DNA from 3 places in the Allobosea sp. P4_C6 genome. Region 1 is predicted to be linked to each of the others. Evidence: predicted binding sites of a transcription regulator. Region 1 holds the regulator's gene; each other region holds the start of a gene.
The links. Region 1 encodes LexA, which represses DNA repair genes until DNA is damaged. Its sites were predicted from a motif close to TGTTCNNNNTGTGTTCNG; they were not measured.
Positions count from the first base shown of each region.

Region 1 (5,351 bases):
CGGGCCTGGGGTGCCGACTGCATCCTGATCATCATGGCCGGCGTCGACGACGAAACCGCCCGGGCATTGAACGAGACCGCGCGCGAGCTCGACATGGACGTGCTCGTCGAAGTCCATGACGACGCCGAACTCGATCGTGCACTGAAGCTCGAAAGCCGGCTTCTCGGCATTAACAATCGCGACCTGCGCAGCTTCAACGTCGATCTCGCCGTGACCGAGCGGCTGGCGCCACGCGTGCCCGCCGACCGTATCGTCATCAGCGAGAGCGGCATCTTCACCCATGCCGACGTCGCCCGGCTCAACACGATCGGCGTCAGCAGCTTCCTCGTCGGCGAAAGCCTGATGCGGCAGGCCGATATCACGGCGGCAACGCGGGCGCTGCTGACCGGGCAGGCGCAAGAGAGCGCGGCGTGAGCCGGCTCAGCCACCTCGACGCCCAGGGCCAGGCGCATATGGTCGATGTCGGCGGCAAGGCCGAGACGACCCGCACGGCAATAGCCGAGGGCAGCGTCGTGATGGCACCGGAGACGGTCGCGATCGTGCGCGATGGCAACGCTAGGAAGGGCGACGTGCTCGGCACGGCGCGGCTTGCCGGCATCATGGCGGCCAAGCGCACGCATGAGCTGATCCCGCTCTGCCATCCGCTGCTGCTGAGCAAGATCGCGGTCGATCTCGATCTCGACGAGGCGCTTCCGGGTGTGCGCGTGCGCGCCGAGGTCAAGATGACCGGCCAGACCGGCGTCGAGATGGAGGCGCTGACCGCCGTCTCGGTCGCCTGCCTCACCGTTTACGACATGGTCAAGGCGGTCGACCGGGCGATGCGGATCGAGAATATCCGGCTCGTGCACAAATCCGGCGGACAGTCCGGCGACTACGACGCGAAGGCTGGTTAGAGGAGTGAGCATGATGTCGCCCGAAAACCGGTTCTCACTTTTCGGCATCATGCTCTGATGGCGCTCACCCCGGTCCCCGTCGCGCGCAAGGCGTTGCTCGACAGCATTCCGGGGCCGACCGGAACCGAGACCCTGCCGCTCTCCCAATGCGGCTGGCGCGTGCTCGGCGCCGACGTGAAGGCGCTGCGCACCCAGCCGCCCTTCGCCAACTCGGCGATGGACGGCTACGCGGTTCGCGGTGACGACATGGCGGAAGGCGTCAGCCTTGCCGTGATCGGCGAATCCGCCGCCGGCCGGGCTTTCGAGGGCCGCGTCGGGCCGGGCCAGGCAGTGCGGATCTTCACCGGCGCACCGATGCCGGCCGGCGCCGACACCATCCTGATCCAGGAAGATGCCGACGGCGTCGACAGCCCGACGATCCGGGTGCGCGTGCCGCCGGCGAAGGGCAAGTTCCTGCGCGCCGCCGGGCTCGATTTTCATGAAGGCGATGTGTTGTTGGCGGCCGGACGGGTGCTCGACAGCGCCGCGCTCGGGCTCGCGGCGGCGATGGGGCATCCGGCTCTGCCGGTGCGGCGCAAGCCCCGCGTCGCGATCCTCGCCACCGGCGACGAATTGGTCGCTCCCGGCGAGCCCGTCGGGCGCGATCAGATCGTCGCCTCGAACTCGTTTTCACTGGCCGCGCTGGTCGAGAAGGCCGGCGGCGCTCCCCTCGATCTCGGTATCGCCCGCGACGATCATGCCGATCTCGCCGCCAAGATCGGACAGGCCCAGGCCGCCGATGCCGATGTGCTGATCACGCTTGGCGGCGCCTCCGTCGGCGCCCATGACCTCGTGCAGGAGGCTCTGACGCGGGCGGGCATGGAGCTCGGCTTCTGGAAGATCGCGATGCGGCCCGGCAAACCGATGATGACCGGCCGGCTCGGCCGCATGGTCGTGGTCGGCCTGCCCGGCAATCCGGTCTCCTCGATCGTCTGCGGCCACCTCTTCGTGCTGCCGCTGATAGAGGCTTTGCTCGGCATGGCCGATGCAGATCTGGACCGGAGCATCCCCGCCATCCTGGGTCGCGACATGCCGGCGAATGACGAGCGCGAGGATTATCTGCGTTCCGAGCTGGCGTTGAGCCCCGAGGGATGGGTGGCGACACCTTTCGGCCGGCAGGATTCCTCGATGCTCGGCACGCTGGCGCGAGCCCAGGCGCTGACGATCCGCCCCGCCTTCGCCGACGCGGCCAAGACGGGCGATCCCTGCCGGATCCTGCCGCTGCGGTAGGCCGCTTGCGGAACACAAGCAGAACGCGTATGGTGTTCGTGCTTTGTTTCGAATCTGCGCTTTGAAGGGCTGGCGGCAACCATGCTGACACGCAAGCAACACGAACTCCTGCGCTTCATCCAGGAACGCTTGCGCGAGAGCGGGGTGCCGCCCTCCTTCGACGAGATGAAGGACGCGCTCGATCTGCGCTCGAAATCCGGCATCCACCGGCTGATCATGGCGCTGGAGGAGCGCGGCTTCATCCGCCGCCTGCCCAACCGGGCGCGCGCGCTCGAAGTCATCAAGAAGCCCGACGGTCTCGGCGCCCCGCAGCCGCGCCCCCGGTTCAGTCCGGCCATCGTCCAGGGCGGTCTCGGATCGCAGCCCAGCCTCGGCAAGCCACGCCCGGGTTCCGGAGCCGATGAAGACAGCCGTTCCTCCATCGCGATCCCGGTGATGGGACGCATCGCCGCCGGCACGCCGATCTCGGCGATCCAGAGCCGCAGCCACACCGTCTCGCTGCCGCCCGACATGCTCGGCTCCGGCGAACATTACGCGCTCGAAGTGCGCGGCGATTCGATGGTCGAAGCCGGCATTCTCGACGGCGACACGGTCGTCATCCGCAGGCAGGACACGGCCAATACCGGCGATATCGTGGTGGCGCTGATCGACGACGAAGAGGCTACCCTCAAGCGGCTGCGCAAGCGCGGCTCCTCGATCGCGCTCGAAGCGGCGAACCCGGCCTACGAAACCCGCGTGCTCGGACCGGACCGGGTCAAGATCCAGGGCCGTCTCGTCAATCTGATGCGGCGCTACTGAAGCCGTTCGATGTCGGCGTCGCTGTCGACGGACACCGATGCCGGGTTGGTGGGTGGCTGATTGTTGGCCCGCGGCGCGGGTGGCGTCGCCTGCGTCTGCTCGCGGCGGCGGCTCCAGGGACGGTCTGCGGCGCCCTGCTCCGAGACATGGCTGCTCCAGCCTGTCGCTGTTCGATAGAGCGAGGTCGCGGCTCAGCGCGCCACGGCTGATCAACCTCGCCTTGCAGGCGCCGCTCCAGGAAATCGCGGTGACGACGAGGTCGGCGCGGAGGCAGTCCTCGATGATTGCGAGCCGATCGCGCGTGTAAGACACGGTGCGCTGATCGGCCGTGCGGCCGATGCAGCCCAGGCTGTCGCAAACGATGCCGGCCCGCAGCGTCGGATCGTCCGGCGAGCGGCTGTCACCATCGGACGAGAGCCATTGTTGCAGGACAAAGCGGCTGGGCTTTCCGGCGATGGCGAGCCGGCCATCGGCTCCGCGCAGCGCTAGACCCGAGCCGTCGCGTTCGATCAGGATCTCCGGCCGCTCGGGCTTGCCGGCGACGGCGACGCCGAACATGAGCGGGATGGCCGCCAGCCAGCGCCAGGCCGTTGTCCAGAGCGTCAGCCAGAGCAATGTCAGCACGAAGCAGACGAGCACGGCGGGACCGAAGGCCGCGATCATCACCGTTGAATGGTCGATGGCCGCGACCCAGTGCGCCACCTTCAGCACGACATCCGAGGCGAGCCCCATCAGCGCCCAGGCCGGCCAATCCAGCCCGAAGGGATAGGCCAAAACGCCGAAGACCGCCGCCGGCATGACGAAGAGCGAGACGAAGGGCAGCGCCATGGCATTGCCGAGCAGCCCGAAAGGATTGAAGGTCTGGAAGTGATAGGCGCCGAAGGGTGCGGTCGCCGCCGTGGCGAGCAAGGTGGTGACGACGATGCCGAGCGCTGCGGTCCAGAGCGGGCCGACAGGCCAAGGCAGAACTGGCGGAGGCCGGGCGCGGTCCCGCCGCTCCCAACGTTCGGCGAAGGCGATCAGTGCCGCGACCGCGCCGAAGGACATCTGGAAGCTCGGCCCGAGCAGGGCCTCGGGCTCGCGCAGCAGCACGATCATCGCAGCGAGCGCGAGGTTGCGCATGCTCAACGCCGCGCGGTCGACCAGGATGGCGCCCAGCATCACCAGCGTCATGATCAGCGAGCGTTCGGTCGCGACGTCGCTGCCCGAGAAGATGCAGTAGGCGGTTGCACCGAGCATGGCGGCCACGGCGGCGAGCTTCTTGACCGGCCAACGCAATGCGATCGTCTGCGAGAGCGCCAGCAAGGCTCGCACCAGCCAGAAGATCGTGCCGGCGGCGAGCACCATGTGGAGCCCCGAGATCGAGACGATATGGTAGATGCCGGCGGCGCGCAGGTCGTTGTTGGTCGCCTCGGTGATCAGCCCGCGCTTGCCCGTGACGAGCGCGGCCGCCACCGCGCCGCCCTGCCCGCCGCCGGCCTCGGCGATGCGCCGGGTCAGGGCGTTGCGGGCCTTGTCGATCGCCACATCGATCGCCAGACGCGTCGGCATCGGATAGGGCGGCGGCGCCAAAGCGAGCTTGCCGGATATGCTGCCGACAGCTCCGATTCCCTTGAAGAAGGCGTCGCGGCCGAAATCATAGCCGCCCGCCCGCGCCGGCCCCGGCGGAGGCAGCAGCCGGGCGGTCGCGACGATATGGTCCCCGGGCGCGACGGAGCCGGCGCGGATGTTGACGCGCACCCGCTTCGGGCGCTCGCCCTCCGGCACCCCCGCGAGATCGGTCACCAGCACGACGATGCGGGCGCCGTTGTCCCTTGCCTCCACGGTTTCGACATAGCCTGTCAGCTTGCCGATCCGCGGCCGCTCCAGCATCGGTGCTGATATGTCGGCAGTACGCCAGACCCCCGCCCCAAAGCCGGCAAAAGCGGCGGCCGCAGCCAGGCAAGCCATCGATGGGAGGCAATGGAAGCGCAGGGCAAAGGCAAGTCCGATGCTCAGGACGAGGCCAAGCAACGGCGCCCACAAAGCCGGCTCACGATCTGCCGCGAAATAAAACACGATGCCGGCGCCCATCGCCACGGGCAGCCACAGGAACGGGCGGCGGCGCTCGGCCTCCAGCGCGAGGGCACGGCCGAACTGCGCCCGCCAGCCCTGCAACCAGGCATCGAAGCGCACCGGCGCCAGCCAGGATGGCCGCAAACGCAGAGGCACGGCGCCAACGCGGGCGCCGCGCCGTTCCCCCTGCCCTGACGGCCCCGGCTGCATCGCCTGCCCCATCCCCATCGGCATTGCGATTTGACCGCTTAACCTTTCCGGCCAAGCCATGTTACAGGGCGCGCGCCGGTTGTCATGTCATGACCTGCGCCATTTCCCACGTTTACCCCGGACGGT
Region 1 covers NZ_JBFUIF010000003.1:163,958-169,308, forward strand. Annotated here, with positions in the region: gene trpC (indole-3-glycerol phosphate synthase TrpC) at 1-414, shown strand, start outside; gene moaC (cyclic pyranopterin monophosphate synthase MoaC) at 411-893, shown strand; gene AC1DVA_RS03660 (molybdopterin molybdotransferase MoeA) at 951-2,162, shown strand; gene lexA (transcriptional repressor LexA) at 2,244-2,960, shown strand; partial or broken gene AC1DVA_RS03670 (ComEC/Rec2 family competence protein) at 3,609-5,033, opposite strand; gene AC1DVA_RS03675 (hypothetical protein) at 4,923-5,210, shown strand.

Region 2 (5,351 bases), on a different contig from region 1:
GCAAGCTTTGGTCTGCATCGGGGCCGTGAGCATTGTCACCCTTATGCGCTTCGTCCCACTGTCGAATTTCGGATGTAAGGCGAGTGAACTCGTCTGCCCCTTCCGAACCATCTGTTGCGTCGCTGATCGCCGCAGCGCGTTCGACCGCAGCCCGATATTCCGCGTGGCTTGTGATGGTCATCGCCATATCTCCCACTGTCCCTATGTCGGCCAACCCCACGTCCGTCAGGCTTGTTCCAATCGGTGCTAATGACTCGCGACCCGTGGACAGAAGCCCTTCTAGTCCGGCTTAACGGCAAGAGCCCTGGCCACCGCCTCAGCAGCATCGTCCGCCGCGGCCTCGAAATCGGCAGCCTTCGATCGCGCGCGTCCGGCCGTTTCGCCGCGAAATTTGAGCGAAGCGCGATAAATCTCTTCGCCGGCCGAATTTTCTACAGCTGCTGTCAAATCGACGGAGTTACCATCAGGTAAGGCATCGTGGGCCATGTCCGCCAAGGCCACCTGTGCCGCGTCTACGGCGGATTTATCACTCGCGAACTCCTTCGGCTCGTTGTCGCAATCTGTCTTCGTCCCGTCATTCATGGTGAAGCGATACACCGGCATGTCGCCCTCCGTTGAGCCGAAGCCTGATGGCTCAGTCGCGCCGAACTACACAAGGGGTTCGAATAGTTCCGCTTCCTGCTGCCTTCTCTCCGAGGCGGGAAGACGGCTGGGGCTGCCATCACCGATCCCGTTGCATGGCCGTAGTTGGGAGGCGAAACAACCAGGTAAACGATGATGTTGGTTCTGCGTTTAATCAGCCGCCTCCGACCACCGCTCCCTGGCCTCAGCCGCGGGGACGATAAGCTTGATGATATCTCCATCCACACCGATCACGAGCCCGAGGTCGATATAGTGGTGTGCTCCACCAGACTCCGGATCGTTCTTCTTGAGCTTGATGAGCTGTCCGCTCAGTGCGTCGACGGTCCCGACGTGAACTCCATCGGAGCCCAGCACGCGTTGGCCTTCCTTGATTTGCTCGACGAACATCATCGCCTTGATCTCCTGTTGATACCTATTGAAGCGGCAACGGAGCGATCGGCGCAGAAGTTCCAACGAGCCAGCGGAACCAAGCTCCCATTGAGATTTTCGGCGGGGTGCGCAATCTCAAGACAGGGCAATGGGTGCGGATGGATTTCGGTGCGATAGTTGCGGCTCTGCCGTCGCATCTTTGGCCAACAAGCGACGTGTATTGTGGCGCTGCTCGCCCCATCTCGCGACATGGTCGGAATAGCGGGCCTTGTTGACCTCAGTGTTGTTTTGCGGAGCGAATGTTCGTCAGCCAGTTGTCGCTGATCCGCTTCGTGATCGTTCAGCGTAAAAAACCTTTAGCGACAAATTCTTCCCAACCCTCCAGCTGAGCATCCAGCATCTCATCTGATGCTACGGGAGCCGCTTTCGACTGGGCGTGCCGCTTTCCTGCTCGGGTCAGCGCGGCTTTGCCCGCGGCCCGCCGACGGTTCTCCACAAGCGTCGCCCCGTCCTCCTCGCGCCAAATCTCGGTCAGGTCGCCATTGAGGATGTGCTCGATATGCGCTGGCTCGAAGACGTGAAAGGTCACTGCCTTCGATCGCCCGCGCAATTTGACCGTTCGGGTTCCGGCACTCTGCAGGCGGCCAGCGCCCATCCATTTGTGGCGCTCGCGGGAAGACATCGACAGGATGTCCTCCGCCTCACTCGGAAGTACCGGAAGGTTTGCTAGTCCTCGCATCGCCTGGGAAATTGTCGTGGATGCGGCTTCGAATTCGTCCAGCGACGCGCCCGGCATATCCAGCAAAGCTTTCCCGGCTTCGACTTTCAGGAATTTCCTTGTCGCCCAAGGCAGCTTCCGTCGGAGTTCGCGTTCTATGCCCTTGGCCCGGACTGAAGATCCAAGGGTCGCACTCGATTGCAGGGGCCARTCGGCGGTTAGGTCTGATGTGCGATTCACGTCAATCGCTCGCTTCTGATAGCCCACTGGCTCAACCGCCTACAGCGCTCCCGAGTTCCGGCCAAAAAGCAAGCTTGACTCGGAATGCGGTACCGAGAACATAAGAAGAACATAAGGCGTCATTCTATAGGTATAGGCCAGTTGCTGTCACAGCCGGTATTCCAGTCGCTCCGCGACCAGATCGAGCGAATTGAAGGGCGGGGCACTCGTGATCGGACGGTCCTGCCGTTCGGAATCACGATGGTCGATTCACGCTTACCTGGGGGCGGTCTGGCACGGGGTGCTCTGCATGAGGTCGCCGGCGGCGGCAACGGTGCCCTCGACGGCGCCGCGGCCGCTCTGTTCAGCGCCGGTGTCGCAGCCAGAAGCCGCGGCAAAGTGCTCTGGTGCCTGACCAGGGCCGACCTCTTCGCCCCAGCATTCGCCCAGGCGGGGCTCGTTCCCGACCGCGTCATCTACGTCGAGGCCGGCGATGACAAAACGGTTCTCGCCTGCATGGAAGAGGGCCTGCGCCATGGCGGGCTTGGCTCCGTCGTCGGAGAAGTCGCCCGTCTTTCGATGACGGCGTCCCGGCGGCTCCAGCTTGCAGCTGAAGGAACAGGCTCGATCGGTATTGCCTTACGCAGATGGCGACGGGAGGTGGACGCCTCCGACTTCGGGCAGCCGACAGCAGCGATGACCCGATGGCGGGTCTCGGTTCTCCCATCAACGGCACTGCCGGTGCCGGGCGTGGGACGGCCACGATGGCTTGTCGAGCTGATCAGGGCCAGGGCGGGCGAAAGCGCGGATTTTGAATTGGAGGCATGCGATGACACGGGTCGTCTCCGTCTTCCTGCCGAACTGGTCAATCGATCGGTACCGACGGATGGCTGGCGACGCGCCTCGGCCTGAAGTCCCGCTCGTCCTCATCGCTCGCGACGGAAGCAGGAGGTTGGTGCAGGCTGCAAATGCCGCTGCACTCGCCGCCGGGCTACGCGTCGGCATGCCGGCCACAAAGGCGCAGGTGCTTGTGTCATCGTTGGTGGTTAAGCAAGCCGATCTTGCAGCAGACGCGCGGGAACTGGAGCGACTCGCGATCTGGCTGCATCAGCGTGTCGCGCCGATTGTGGCGCCGGATCCGCCGCATGGCATCGTCATCGACACGACTGGCGCCGACCACCTCCATGGCGGCGAAGCGGACATGCTGGAGGCCATCGTCGGACGCCTCGCGATGTCGGGCGTCGAGGCAAGGGCCGCGATCGCCGACAGCTGGGGCGCCGCCCATGCGCTGGCGCGATACGTCTCTCGGTCCATAGTCATCGCGCCTGTCCGGCATGAGGCGCATCCGCTATTACCCCTTCCGTTAGAATGCCTTCGGCTGCCTGCGCAGATATCGGCCGACCTGCGTGTGCTCGGTTTCGACACGGTCGGCGACATCATCGCCCAGCCCCGTTCTCCGCTAACCCTTCGTTTCGGACCCGCGATCGCCCGTCGACTGGCCCAAGCCCTCGGGGAAGTCGCCGAACCTATCGTCGCGATCCGACCACCCGACCTGATCGAGGTGCGGCGAGCGTTCGCCGAGCCGATCGGCGCTTCGGAGACCATCGCCCGCTACATCGGCAAGCTCGTGGCGCAACTCTGCGAGCGCTTGGAACAGCGGGGTCTGGYCGCTCGCCGGCTCGATCTCGTCTGCCATCGCGTCGACCGCGGCCTTCAAACGGTCCGGGTGGGTCTGGCGCGACCGGTCTGCGATGGCAAGCGGCTGACGCGGCTGCTCTGCGAGAAGATCGAGGCGATCGAGCCGGGCTTCGGCATCGAGATCATGACGCTTGCGGCTACGCTGGCCGAGCCCTTGGAACGGAAGCAGTCCATCAGCTCTCTCGTCGAGGAGACCAGCCCCGACATTTCCGGGTTGATCGATATCCTCGCCAATCGGGTTGGCGAACAGGCCGTCTATCGTCTCGCGCCCGTGTCAAGCGACGTTCCCGAGCGTTCGGTTCGCCGCGTTGGGGCGCTTACCGAGGAGACCGGGGCGGCATGGCCGCGCCATTGGCCCCGCCCGGCACGGCTGCTGCCGCGTCCGGAGCCTGTCGAGACCATGGCGCTATTGCCAGATCATCCGCCGTCCTGGTTCAGCTGGCGTGGCGTCCGCCGGCGGGTCCAGCGGGCCGACGGGCCGGAGCGCGTATTCGGCGAGTGGTGGAAGCGCGAGGCCGAGATGGCGGCCGTACGCGACTACTTCCGGGTCGAAGACGATGCCGGTGAGCGCTATTGGATCTATCGCGCAGGTGACGGCGAGGATGTCGCCACGGGATCGCATCGCTGGTTCCTTCATGGAATTTTCGGATGAACGCCCGCTACGCCGAGTTGCAGGTCACGAGCCATTTCAGCTTCCTGCGTGGCGCATCCTCCGCCGAGGAGCTGTTCGCGCAAGCAGCCTTGCTGGGCATCGAAGCCCTGGCCGTCGCAGACCGCAACTCGCTGGCCGGCATCGTTCGCGCCCACGAAGCGGCCAAGGCGACAGGTGTCAGGCTCATCGTCGGCTGCCGGCTGGATCTCACCGACGGAATGTCGCTCCTCGTCTATCCCACCGACCGGGCAGCCTACTCCCGACTTTGCCGGCTGCTCTCGATCGGCAAGAAGCGCGGCGGCAAGGGGCGCTGCCATCTCGAATGGTCAGACGTCATTGCCCAAGGCGATGGCGTGATCGCCGTCCTTGTTCCGGATTTGCCTGACGACAAGTGCGCGTTTCGCCTGCGCCGGCTGCGAGAGGGATTCGGCGACCGTGCTTATCTCGCGCTGTCGCTGCGCCGCCGACCGAATGATCACCTTCGCCTTCACGAATTGGCGAATCTCGCCATCCGCATGCGCGTACCCACGGTCGCGACCAACGACGTGCTCTTTCACGAGCCAGTACGTCGGATCCTGCAGGATGTTGTGACCTGCATCCGCCACAACGTTACGATCGATGCGCTGGGCAACCGGCGTGAGCGCCATGCGGACCGCTACCTGAAGCCGCCGGCGGAGATGCACCGGCTCTTCGCCCGCTACCCCGAGGCTCTGGACCGGGCGCTGCAGATCGCCGACCGCTGCCGGTTCTCGCTCGACGAGCTCGCATACCAATATCCGGAGGAGCGCGACGATCCCACGCTGACGCCTCAGGAGACATTGACGAAGCTGACATGGGAGGGCGCCGCGCAACGCTATCCCGAGGGCATGTCGGACAGCGTACGGGCAAGCCTCAACCATGAGCTGTCGCTGATAGAGCGGCTGGGCTACGCGCCTTACTTCCTGACGGTGAACTCTATCGTCCGTTTCGCCCGCTCGCGCCATATCCTCTGCCAGGGCCGCGGCTCGGCCGCGAATTCCGCCGTCTGTTTCGTGCTCGGCATCACCTCGATCG
Region 2 covers NZ_JBFUIF010000080.1:2,685-8,035, reverse strand. Annotated here, with positions in the region: gene AC1DVA_RS25215 (hypothetical protein) at 1-181, opposite strand, end outside; gene AC1DVA_RS25210 (DUF6894 family protein) at 280-603, opposite strand; gene AC1DVA_RS25205 (DUF2171 domain-containing protein) at 793-1,032, opposite strand; gene AC1DVA_RS25200 (hypothetical protein) at 1,352-1,996, opposite strand; gene AC1DVA_RS25195 (ImuA family protein) at 2,102-2,860, shown strand; gene AC1DVA_RS25190 (DUF6504 family protein) at 2,778-4,298, shown strand; gene AC1DVA_RS25185 (error-prone DNA polymerase) at 4,295-5,351, shown strand, end outside.
Region 2: a site for LexA is predicted at 2,064-2,081, ahead of AC1DVA_RS25195 (ImuA family protein). Genes of this name have one in related genera too.

Region 3 (5,351 bases), on a different contig from region 1:
GACCTTGAGCCGCACCAGACGACGACGGTCGTCGCCGCGCCGGTGCATGGTGGCGCCGAGCCAGATCGCGCCGGGCGCGGCCTCGTCGAGCCGGGCAAGCAGCGCCGGCAGGCCATCGAGATTGCGGCTGGGCATCAGGATGAGCAGGAGGTCGCGCGCATCGTTCAGCAGATCGTCGAGGTGGAGGATGCACTCGCCCTTTTCCGCCCTGAGATTGCCTTGGCTGAGCAGCCGGCAGAGCCTCCCCCAGCCCTCGCGATTGGCGGGATAGACGATGATGTCCGGTGTGCCGTCGGCGAAGACGAGGCGGGTGCCGGTCGCGAGCTTGAAACTCTGCGCCATGGCCTGCATGTGCTCACGGGTGAAGGGCAGGTCGGCGAAATCCGGGTTCTCGATCCAGACATATTCGCCGGGGCTGCCACCCTCGCGGATTCTCTCGGGCGACGGCAGGCCGTCCTCGCGCAAATGCTTCAACGCGGCCCAGGCGCGTACGACGCCGGCGACCGTGTTGCGGTCGGCGATACCGATGCCGGCATATCCCAGCAGCAGCGCCGTCAGCACCATGTTCGGCCCCGGCGAGGCGCCGCGCAGGAAGGAAAAATTCGTCGCGGCAACGGGTTCGGCGAAGGAGCTCGCAATCTGATTCATGCGAAGAGCCCGTGCAGGAACCAGCGCGGCGGGGCGCTTTCGGCCTCGTAGAAACCGATTCGGAACAGCCAGAAGCGGCGCCCCTGCGCATCCTCGACGCGATAATAGTCGCGCATCGGCTCGTCGCTGCCGTCGCGCCACCATTCCGGCGCGATGCGCTCCGGCCCCTCGGCGCGGGCGACGTCATGGATGAGGCGGCGCCAGCGGAAACGGATCGGCGGGCCATCCGGCACTTCGGCGATGGCCTCGACCGGCTGGGGCGGCTCGAAAAGCTGGAGCGGGCGGGCCGGCGGCTCCTGCGGCTCAGGCTCGGGCCATGCCGCCTCCGGCAGTGGCGCGGCGGCTGAGATCGCCTTTGCGGCACGGACGGGATGATGCGTATCCTGCGCCGCGAAGCGCAGCACGCGGTCGCGGCCGAAGCGGGTGACGAGCCGGTCGACCAGATCGGCCACTGCCTCCTCCTCGACGGCGCGGCCGTCGAGGCTGTGCTGCTGGTCCGTCAGCGGCTCGCAGATCGGCACCGCGAGCTTGACCGCATCGAAGCCGAAGCCGGGATCGAGCGGATCGGCCAGCGCCTCGATGCGCTCGCGATAGAGCCTGAGCAAAGCCTTCGCATCGCGCGAGGGCCGGCCGGTCTCGATGGCGAGGCGGCGGACGGCACCGTCGCTGCGGAAGAAGCCGATCTCGAAGACGCGCCCGCCCTCGCCGCGCGCTTCCAGCACCCGTGCCGCCTCCCCGATCAGCCGGACGACCACCGCCTCGAGGCTCGCGGTATCGGCGAAAGGCTCGGCGAATTGGCGCTCGACCACGCAATCGGGCGGCGGCCGCAAGGGGGTGATGCGGCGATCCTCTCGGCCGAGCGTGCGCCTTAGCTTAGTCGCCAGCGCCTCGCCGAAGCGGGCCGAAAGCGTCTCGGACGGGCGTTCGGCGAGATCCGCCAATGTCTTGAGGCCGGCCCGCGACAGCGCGATCACGGTCTCCGCCTCGATATCGAGCGCATTGGCCGGCAGGGGGCGCAGCGTCACTTCCTCCCGCCTCGGAGCGATGATGCCTCCCTCCCCGAAACGGGCGCAGGCGCGGGCGGCATCGGGCGTGCCGGCGATGGCGGTCCTCAGTCCAAGACCGATCCGGCGTATGACGTGGTCGACACGGGCAACGAGCCCTTCCTCGCCGCCGAAGAGATGGGCGCAGCCGGTGATGTCGAGCAGGAGGCCGTCGCGGGCGTCGAGCGCGACCAGCGGCGTGAAGCGGTCGCAGACACTCGCGACCTCCTCCAGAAAATGCAGATCCGCCTGCGGCTGCGCCTCCAGCGCGACGAGATCGGGCATCCGGGCGCGGGCATCGGCCAGGGTCAGCCCGCGCGTCAGGCCGAGCCTGACGGCGCGCCTGTCGCAATCGACGATGCGCAGCGCATTGTTCTGCGTCTCGACCAGGACATGGGGCTTCTCAGCCGGCGCGCCGAAGGCCGGAATCGTGCCCGTCCGCCGCAACCTGTCGGTCGCCAGATAGGGGAACCAGAGGGCGAGATAGCGGCGCGGCATGGTCTGTCCGGGGAGCCAGTCTGTCGGAACGGTCGAAAACGCTGCGTTCCTCGAAAGATCGTCGGTCACGGTCCCACTCCACACGCCACTCGCGCTCCGCCGCGCCGCCGCGCTGGCGCAGCAATCTCACGGCGAAAGCCGGAGCGCCGGGGGCATTGGCCTCCAGCGCCCGCGAGGCCAGTGCACGCACCTGCCAGCGCGTACGGGCCGCGCTCGGCGCCTCCGCAGCCGCCACCCGCAGCAGCAGAACCGGCACGCCCGCGCCTTCGGCAGCCAAAGCGAGGCGCCGGCTCGCCGTCAGGTCGAAAGGGCGCGGTTCACCCCAGGGCTCGATCATCACGGCGCCTAGCGCAGAGCAGCGCGCCGCCTCGGCGCCCGCCCGCAAGACGCCCTCGCCGTCGCGCGCCCGCACCAGCAGGAGGCGCGAGGGATCGAGGCCAAGCTCGTTCAGCCCCGGCGCATGCAATCGGCCGGCTTCGGCATCGACGAAATCCTGCCGCGCCCACAGGATCGGGCGCTCTGGCACCTCGCCCTCTCCGTGCCCAGCCCGCAGCGCAACGCCCAGCGCGAAACCCGTCGCGGCCGCGAGATCGGCGACCTCGGCGGCATAGACCTCATGCAGCGCCGCTCGCGCGAGCCCGCCGCTCAGGGCTTCGTCGAGCGAAGTCACGCCAAGGCCGATCCGCCCACCCGCGACAGGGCCAGCCCGCAAAGCCGCCTCGGCGAGGCTGCGGCGCAGATCGGACAGGGTCTGGGCGGTCGCTGCTGGCATGGAAACTCGAAAATTGTTCTCTCTTTGTTCTTTATAAAACGCACCGCGCCGGAAGGCGAGTCGAGTCTTCCGAACTCCGACTCGCCCCTGCTGTGCGATACGCAAAGTTTGTCGGCTGGAGAGGGTAGTATGTCGGCATTTGCGCCCATAGTTTGTCGGCACAGCCCTTTTACGGCCTCAACCGCCTATCAGATCGAACCAGCCGCCTTCATCGATCACCTCGACGCCATGCTTGGCCGCGTCCCTGAGTTTGGACCCAGCGCCGGGGCCGGCGAGGACAGGAGTTGCTTCAGTGAATCGGCCGCCTGTAGGGACATCCTGTCTGTTCAAGGCTGCCACGCGATAGAATCGCAGCCTCTTTCACGCTGCGGCGGCTAAGCTGGCGATTGCTGCCGCGACACCGCCAGAGCCGTGCGGGATTTCTCTCGCCTGAAGCGCCATCTCAACTGCTCCGAGCGCGCCCAGCAAGGCTGCAGCGTTGAAATGGCCCATGTGGGCGATACGGAAGGCCTTGTTATGATAGTCTCCTATGCCCAGGCCAAGCGTCACGCCACAGATATCGCGTGCGAAGGCGGTGATGACCCCTACGTCTACGCTAGGCGTCAGGACCGCCGTCACGGACGGCGCTCGCTCGGTTGCCTCCGTGACTCCGAAAGCCAGAGCCTGACCACTCGTCCAGAGATCGACGGCAGCATGTGTCGCCTTGGCAAGGGCGGTGTGGCGGCGCCAGATTGCCTCCAGCCCCTCCTCGAAGATCATGTCGAGCGCAGCACGCTGTCCAAAGAGCAGGTGCTCCGGCGCGGTCCCGCAATGTTTCATGTAGGCGAGCACGTTCATCCGACCGCTCCAGTCCCAATAGCCGGTGCGCAGGTTGGCGCGCTTGTGAGCGGCAAGGGCTTTGTCGTTGGCCGCAACGAAAGCCAGGCCTGGCGATGACATCAGTCCCTTCTGTGAGGCGGAGACAGCGACATCGATGCGCCAGGCATCCATCTCGAATTCCATGCAGGCCAGCGATGCGATGGCATCGACCATGAAGAGGGCAGGATGGCCCGCGGCGTCGATGGCCCTTCGGATCGCGGGGATGTCATTGACGATGCCGGCGGCGGTATCGATCTGAACGACCATCACAGCCTTGATCGTGTGCTGCGTATCGGCGCGCAGCCGAGCCTCGACTGCGACGGGATCAACAGCCCGACGCCAGCTCCCAGGAAGCATCTCGACATCAACGCCCATGAAGCGCGCCATCTCGCCCCAGCCGATGGCGAAGCGTCCACTTTCAAGCACCAGCACCTTGTCGCCACGCGAAAGGACATTGGTGAAGGCTGCCTCCCAGCCGCCATGCCCGTTGGCGGCGTAGACGAAGGTTTCGCCGTCAGTCCGGAAGACGCGTTTGAGATCGACGAGAACCGTTTCAGTTAGGGTCACGATGCTGTCGGAACTTAGTTCCTCCGCTGGTCGCATCATCGCCTGAAGCACGCGATCGGGAATGTTTGTAGGACCGGGCATCGCGAGCAGCGGCCGGCCATTAGCCAGAGACATGCCGAATCCTCAGTACAGGAAATTCATCTCTGCAGAGTTCCGCTATGAGCATGTTCCGAGCAAGCTCGTGCGCGCATTGCTCGGCATCCCGCTTTGCATGACACATGAGCCCAGCTGGACCGGCAGAGAGCGCCCAGAAGCTCCTACGGGCTGTACCGCCGTTTCAGCTCTCCGCTGTCGTCGTAACTCGCCTCGAAAACCGGCGAGGCGAGAGTGGCGCGAACCTTCAGGATGCCGCTGCCGGTATTCGTGAACCCGTGACGGCTGCCGGCGGGCACGATGACCGACTGGTTGGGGAGCACGGACATCACCTCGTCCTCGATGCGTATCTCGGCCTGCCCCTCAATGACCTCGAGGATTTCTTCGACGGTGTGCGAGTGCATAGGCGCGCCCAGGCCAGGTTGGCAAAACTGCTCGAAGATGCAGAGCTGATGCGATCCCACAACCGCTGAGACCCGCATTGAGGTCAGTACGCCCTCTCGCCATTTTTCGAGCTCAGATTGCGGTTCAATCACGCGCATGCGTTCCTCCCTTCAGCCGCTCGCCCGCACTAGGGCGCGGGGCCTTATCGGAGATCAAAGCATGTTCACCCACGTCATGATCGGCAGCAACGATCTGGAGCGGTCAAAAGACTTCTATGACGCCACATTCGTCGCGTTAGGCGGCAAGCCTGGCGCGGTAGATGCCCGAGGCAGGCTAATCTACGCCCACGACGGCGGGCGGCTGATGATCACGAAGCCCATCGACGGCAATCCGGCTACTTCGGCCAACGGCGGAACGATCGGAATCTCCGCGTCCGGCCGGGACCACGTTCTCGCGTGGCACAAGGCCGGGACTACGCATGGTGGGAG
Region 3 covers NZ_JBFUIF010000011.1:1,092-6,442, reverse strand. Annotated here, with positions in the region: gene AC1DVA_RS10340 (error-prone DNA polymerase) at 1-648, opposite strand, end outside; gene AC1DVA_RS10335 (Y-family DNA polymerase) at 645-2,189, opposite strand; gene AC1DVA_RS10330 (ImuA family protein) at 2,095-2,961, opposite strand; gene AC1DVA_RS10325 (pyridoxal-phosphate-dependent aminotransferase family protein) at 3,322-4,500, opposite strand; gene AC1DVA_RS10320 (cupin domain-containing protein) at 4,644-5,021, opposite strand; gene AC1DVA_RS10315 (VOC family protein) at 5,083-5,351, shown strand, end outside.
Region 3: a site for LexA is predicted at 2,976-2,993, ahead of AC1DVA_RS10330 (ImuA family protein). Genes of this name have one in related genera too.